DNA from 2 places in the Cupriavidus sp. HMR-1 genome. Region 2 is predicted to be linked to the other one. Evidence: predicted binding sites of a transcription regulator. Region 2 holds the regulator's gene; the other holds the start of a gene.

Region 1 (3,415 bases), on a different contig from region 2:
GCGGTTCATCTGCGAGACTGCCAGGTCCAGCGCCTGGAACTGCTTCTGGACGCGCTTGATATTGGCATCGATGTGCTCCGACATCGAGTCATAGCGCTTGCCGAGATCCTTCACGCTCTGCTCGATACCCTTGGTCGCGGAGGTCAGCGGGCCGTTGGTACCGGTCATGGTATCCACCGCTTCAGACAAGCGGCGCGCGATCCCACCCTTCGTGCCGTCGCCGCCGAACAGCGCGGTCACGTCAGCCAGGTTTCCGGCCAACGCGGCATCCAGCTTCTTGGTGTCCACCGACATCGTGCCGTCCTTCTGCAACGTCACGCCAAGCTGGGCCAGCGTTGTCGCGGCGCCATCGCGCATCCCGGCTTCAGGGGTGTTGAGTACCGAGCGCAGCGTCGACTGGATACCGCGCAGCACGCCGTCACCGGTCAGAGCCGCCTTGGTACCGCTCTTCACGTCGAAGGCAGTCAGCTGCTTGGCGGCCGTCTGGAGGTTGTTGTAGGCAGCGGCCAGCCCCTGCACCGCAGCCTTGATACTGTCGAGGTCCTGCGTCAACGTCATCGACGTGGTGCCCGTCTTCTTGAGCGTCATCGTGACGCCCTGCGCGGCATCGGTCACCACATTGCTGGCGCTGGTGATGGCGATATCGTTGATGGTCAGTTGTGCATTCGTGGCACGCACCACTTCCTTCATGCCGCCGGCTTGCGGGCCGGCCACCGGATCGTATCCAGCAAGCGCCTGCAGTTCCGGTGACGAACCGGTGATGCGCATGCTCATCGCCTCGCCGGTCTTCTCCGAATTGAGCACCAGACGATAAGGTGTGCCGCTGCCGTCGTTGATGATGCTGGCCTTGACACCCATATTGGCCTTGTTGATCGCATCACGAATACCTTGCAGCGTCTGGTTGCTGCTGTCGATCGTCACGGTCTTGGCGGAGCCCGCGGTCGGCGTGAACGTCGGGTTCACGTATGTGCCGTATGTCGGCGATGCCGGGTCGGCGTCGTATCCGCCCGTCACGCCGAACTCGAAGGTCAGCGTGCCAGTGCCGATGACCGAATCCTGCTTGAGCTGGCCAGCGCCCGCCAGGGATTGGGCCTGTGCCAGGCTCTTGACGTTTACGTTGTAGTTGCCGGAAACCGCATTGGTGCCAGTGGCGACGGTCATCACATCGCTGTTACTGACCTGCGCCTTGACGGCGCCGAACGTATCGAGCTTGGCAAGCGAGTTGGCGGAAGCCTGGAAGGCCGACAACATGCTCTTGATCGTGCCATATCCGGATAGCTTGGCCTGGTAGGCCGTATTCTGGGTCTCCAGCGCCTTCAGCGGCAGGCGTTCCGCCGTCGCAAGCTGATCCAGGAGCGTACCCAGTTGCATGTTGGAGCCAATGCCGAGGAAATCGAGTGCAGCCATTTTCTTCAGGTCCTTCGCCGTGCGTAACTTCGATGTGATTCACCCAGACAGGCAAATGAATGTCTTTACATCCAAGGTTTACGGCGCTCGAAAGTGGCTCTTTAGCGTTTTTCGTACAAAGGCGATACAAAACAGATACACAAAGGGCGGCAACGGGTCGAACGTGAGTGCTCGCTCACACGCTATGGCTAATACGGAGGGGGACGTCTTCAGACGTCGCCTGTGTGCTGAAGCGCAGCCAGACAGAAGGTGGCGACGGTATCCGCCATCTGCTCGACGGCCCCGGGGGCCGCCGAAATGGCCCGGAAGCGGTCGTGCGTGGCCGTCAGGGTGGCCAGACCATGCGCGGCCGTCCAGACACAGAACGCCAGTTGTTCATGTGTCAGCGCGCCGGGTTCACGTCCGCCCAGACATGCAACGACGGTTTCTCGCACCCGATCGAACGAACCGGACGAGGCTTCCTGAAGCTCGGGATATTCGTCACGGCGTTCTATCGCCGGGCCGAACATCAGGTGAAAGCGCGCCGGGTACATGTGCGCGAATTCGGCGTAACCGACCAGCAGCGCACGCAGCTTGTTGGCCGGGGTATCGCGCGGAATCAGGCGCGCGCGATTGCCCTGGAAGGCGCCCAGTTCCCGGAACGCCTGCGCAGCGATGGCCGCGAGCAGGCCGTTGCGGTCCTGGAAATGGTGTGCCGGCGCGCCCGGCGACACGCCGGCCAGCTTGGCGGCTTCGCGCATGCTCATCGCCGCGATGCCTTGCGTATCGAGCAGGTGGAGTCCCCACGCGATCAGCGAGGCACGCAGGTCGCCGTGATGCCATTGTCCGGCGGGCTTGGTCGTGCCACCCGCCACCTTGCGCGTGCCGCCCTTGCGCCCGCCGTTCTGTTTCGTGCCGCCTTCGTTCATCCCTCTCGCTATCCCGCTACCCAGTTGCCATGGAAGCCGAACGGCACGCGCTGCGGCAGCTCGACGGTTGCCAGCGGACCGCGCGCGACATGCCGCGCATCGAACACCAGCAATTCGCTGCATTGTGCCGCAGCCCGCCACACCACCGCCAACAGCCAGCCATCGCCTTCGCCGCCGGGAGCGCCATCATGAGCGCCACCACGCGGCGCGATCACCGGCTCGGACGTGATATCGCCCGGCGGCAGCCAGTAGGCGTCGCGCGTGCCGTCCTGCATGTCCAGGTGCATGATGCCGTTGAGCGCGCCTTCGCCGTACTCGGGATGCGACGCGGCGAACCATCCGTGACGATAGCGGAAACCCGAAACGCGGTCGTCGATGCGTGGAAACTCCCCCGCCGTATCGTCGAGCCGTTCGGCGGTGAACCGGCGTATGTCCGACGCAAGATCGAACGTCCAGCGCGTCAGGTACGCCTGCTGCCGGGCGGGATCTCCTGGCGAGCCGTCGGCGTGGGGGAACAGGGGTGGTTCGTCGTAGACCATGACGTCCGCCAGAATGCGTTGTCCCCCTTCGCCTTCCTCCCACGCGTTCATCACATGGAACACGTAGCAGGCAGGGCCCTCGAACCACCGCACGTCGTCGGCGCCGCCACCACGCGGCAGGATGCCGATCATGGCGGGCTTCTCTGGCTCCCATGCATAGCCAGGGCCGCCGCGCTCCACGCGTGCAAGGCTGCCGGTCAGCGGCAGCACGGGGATCAGCAGATGACCCGGCGTGGCCATGAAGTCGTGGATCATGCTCGGGTACGGCGCCTGCAGACGCGCGTAATGCGTCAGGCGGCCCTGTGCATCGATCGCGCCAACCTGCACGCCCGGCGTGAGCTTGCCGTCGGCGTTGTAGCCGAAGAACAGTAGTTCGCCAGTGCGGGGGTCGGTCTTCGGATGCGCGGTGAACGGCCCCTTCAGCGGGCCATATTCCATATAGCCAAGCGTGTCGATCGCTTGAGGCGTCACAGCGGTTGGCAGGTGCGCTTCCTCAAGCGCCAGCAGCGCGCCGCCGTGCCAGATGATGTTGGTATTGGCCACGCCGCCATCGCTGCCCGA
Region 2 (3,415 bases):
CCTACAGCTTCGGGCGCGACACCGTCAACGCCGGTCCCAGCCCCTCCGGCACCAACTGCGGCGGCGAGAACCCCGCCGACAAGACCGCCTGCCGCGAATGGTCGGCCATGCTCGGGTATGAAACCAACTGGTGGGGCATCCTGGGCGCCTATGACTCGCAGCGCGGCGGGCCCGGCGCATTCGGCGGCCTGACTTCGAGTTCGCTCAAGGATGATCGCGCCACCCTCGGTGGCTACATGCTTGTGGACCGCGCCAAGATCGGCGCCGGCTGGATCGGGCGTCGCAACGGCGCCATCGCCACGCCGCGCAGCGACATGTTCTATGCCGGTGTCGCCTACGACATCACTCCTGCGGTGACGCTCTCCGGCGAGGCGTTCTACCTCAAGTACCACAACAGCGCCGACAAGGCATGGCTGGGCGCGTTACGTGCCAGCTACGCCTTCTCCAAGCGCACGTCCGTCTACACCACGCTTGGCTATATCGACAACGGCGGCAAGCTGGCACTGTCCGTGGACAGCGCTTCCACCGGCGCATCGCCCGCGCCTGGCGGCTCGCAGTTCGGCGCAATGCTTGGCATGAAGCACGTCTTCTGACGGCACTTCATTCGTCGGCTTGAGACTGGGCTCCACCTGCCCGCTTCTGGTCATGACTGGCTGGGAGCGGGCTTTTTTTGCGACTGCAGTCCTATACCGAGCAACCCGAAGTGTCGGTGACGTGCAGATACGTGCAAATTGAACCCGTCCCCGGGCCGTTTCAATGCCGGGCCGGCTCGCTATCGGTAGCTCACCGTCACCTCGTTACTGCGGCCTTGCAGGGTGGGAGACAGCCCCCCACGGCCAGCAACCCGGTAGGCAAACACGAACCCTCCAGTCGCATCGTCGCCCGCGAACGCATCGGTCTTGCCCTGCGCGCCAGACAGCAGCACGCAGCGTCGCGCGTTGCACAGATATGCTTCCAGATCGATCGGCGGGGTACTGACGAAGCTGTAGCGCCAGCGTACCGACGTAACGATGCCGCTTGCCTGAGGCATCGTGCCTGGGGGCAACACCGGCGACGACATCGTGCGCTGACCGCGACTGGCAATCAGCGGTCCCTGCGCGGAGCTGGTCCAGGCATAACGCGACCCACTGAGCTCGTAGGTGGCGCGCACGTATGTCTGCGCATCGACCCATGTGGGGGCCAGACAAAGACACAACGCGAACGCCAGAAGATGACGCATCACAACATGCCGCGAAGCTGGTTGCGCAGCCGCGTAATGGCCTGGCTGCGGATCTGGCAGACGCGCGATTCGGTCACTTCCAGCACGGCCCCGATCTCACGCAGGTTCAACTCCTGGTCGTAGCAAAGCGAGAGCACGAGCTTCTCGCGCTCGGGCAGCTTCTCGATGGCACGGATCAGCGCATCACGCATTCCGGATTCCATCAGCACCGTGAGCGGATTCGCTTCGTCGGTCACCCCAAGGTGCCGATCCAGGAAGTCCTCTTCCCCGGAACGTTCGAAGTCCTCATAGTGCAGCAACTGGCAGCCATGGACTTCGTTGAGCAGTTCTTGATACTCCTCCAGCCCCATTTCGAGTTCCTTCGCCACTTCGGAGTCGATGGGGCTCCGGCCGAGTTTCTGCTCGAGCTGGCGCTGCGTGCGTTCGATCTTGCGTGTGAACTGGCGCAGACTGCGCGATTGCCAATCGTTGGCGCGCACCTCGTCGAGCATGGCGCCGCGAATGCGCTGGCTCGCATAGGTCTCGAATCGCGCGCCATGGTTGTCCTCGTAGCGCTTGGCGGCGTCGAGCAGGCCGATCATGCCGGCCTGGATCAGGTCGTCGATCTGCACGCTGGCCGGCAGCTTCGCCGCCAGCTGCAACGCGATGCGTCGCACCAGCGGCGCGTGCGACTTGACCACGTCTGCCTGTTCGAGCTTTCCCTGAATCGTGTACATGGTGGAACTCTCGGTAAATGCTTTCTATCGGTGCCAGCGCCGCGCAAGCATGGCCGCGGCTGACTGTCTGGCTCGGTGTCCGGTCTTGTCGACTTCTTGTTCTGGCTTCATGCGGGAACGGCCACAGCCGCTCCCTGGGGCGTTGTTTCGTGTCGCAACGGCCATGCGCCAATACCGCTGGCGATGTGACGCAGCGCGCTGGTGGATGCCGCTGCGGGATACGCCTCCACCACGCAACGGCCAAGCTGCAATGCGCGGGCCACCAGCGGGTCAATCGGCAGGTATCCGGTCAGACCAGCCTCGACGCCGAGGTACTGGCTCGCGGTACGGGCAAGATTGCGCGCCAGCGCGGCAACGGTCGCTTCGGCGGCCGCCATATTGACGACCAGATGGAAGCGGCGGCATGCGTATTCGTGATGCAGACGCTTGATGCGCGCGTAGGCCGCGGTAATCGACGTTGCCTCCGGGCGCATGACGATCACCACGTTGTGGGCGGTTGCCGCCAGAGGCGACAGCGCGCCGGTCGCATCCGTGCGCGCGTCGATCAGCACCGACCGCATGTCGGGAATCAGATCGGATAGCGCGCGGTCCATGTTCCCGGCGTCGACTTGGATATCACCTGCCGGCAGCACCGCGATGCCACTGGCAGGGCGCGTGCCAATCGCGGCGGCCGCGGTCACCCGGCCGGCCAGCGCATCGGCGAGCGTTGCGACAGGCGCGGCGCCCGACAGACGCGTGGCACGCACGCCATGGCGATCCTCGTCGACGAGCAGCACACGTTCGCCCTGCATGGCCAACGCATTGGCCAGACCCAGTGTCACCGTGGTGGCGCCCGCCCCCGCATCGGCGGCAACCACCGCGATGCGCCGGGTGACGCGCGGCGCCAGCAGACGGCGCAGGCTTTCTGCCTGATCGGAACCCATGACGTTCAAGGCTTACTCCCCTGCGACTGCCAACTGCGGCAGTCCGGCTGTCGCCTGCATTGCCGCGTCGGCAGTGATATCACCGACGGGCGCAGGCGAGGCGGTACGTCCCGGATAGTTCTCCAGCACATCCAGCAGCGCCAGCAGGCGACCCATGCCCTCGTTGAGCACGGCGCCTGGCACCGGCGCATTTGCACGTGTCGCGGCGCGGCCAGCCAGGCGCGACAGGAACGCCGGTGCAGTTGCGGTGGGGGTGTGCTGCAGGCGCAGCGTGGTCAGCCCGAGCTGGAGCGACACCATGCTGGCCCCCTGACTGTCCGACGCATCGCCGTCCTGCGCGAAGTGCTCGGCGGCATGACGCAGCGTGCGGAACTGCTCGTCCGCGGCGTTCGCCCATTGCATCCAGCGAGCGACCTGCGCGGCGTCATCGGTCAGCGCCACGTCGCACAGCACGTACTCGACCGCCAGCGTTTCGCCGGTATCACGGTCCGCCATGCGGGAGACAACGAGGCAGGCTTCGGTACCGGCCTCTGCCGTGTTGTCGCGAGCGCGTCCCG

Evidence for each region. Region 2 encodes FliA, which starts transcription of late flagellar genes. Its sites were predicted from a motif close to CTAAAGTTTNNNNNNNNNNNGCCGNTA; they were not measured.
Region 1: the regulator FliA is predicted to act here: its motif matches at 1,486-1,512, upstream of fliD (flagellar filament capping protein FliD).

Annotation. Positions count from the first base shown of each region.
Region 1 covers NZ_ANKP01000023.1:24,084-27,498, reverse strand. Annotated here, with positions in the region: gene fliD (flagellar filament capping protein FliD) at 1-1,407, opposite strand, end outside; gene D769_RS01830 (TetR/AcrR family transcriptional regulator) at 1,617-2,315, opposite strand; gene D769_RS01825 (carotenoid oxygenase family protein) at 2,324-3,415, opposite strand, start outside.
Region 2 covers NZ_ANKP01000021.1:13,481-16,895, reverse strand. Annotated here, with positions in the region: gene D769_RS00775 (porin) at 1-593, shown strand, start outside; gene D769_RS00770 (flagellar protein FlhE) at 773-1,219, opposite strand; gene D769_RS00765 (RNA polymerase sigma factor FliA) at 1,219-1,935, opposite strand; gene D769_RS00760 (AAA family ATPase) at 2,043-2,858, opposite strand; gene flhF (flagellar biosynthesis protein FlhF) at 2,871-3,415, opposite strand, start outside.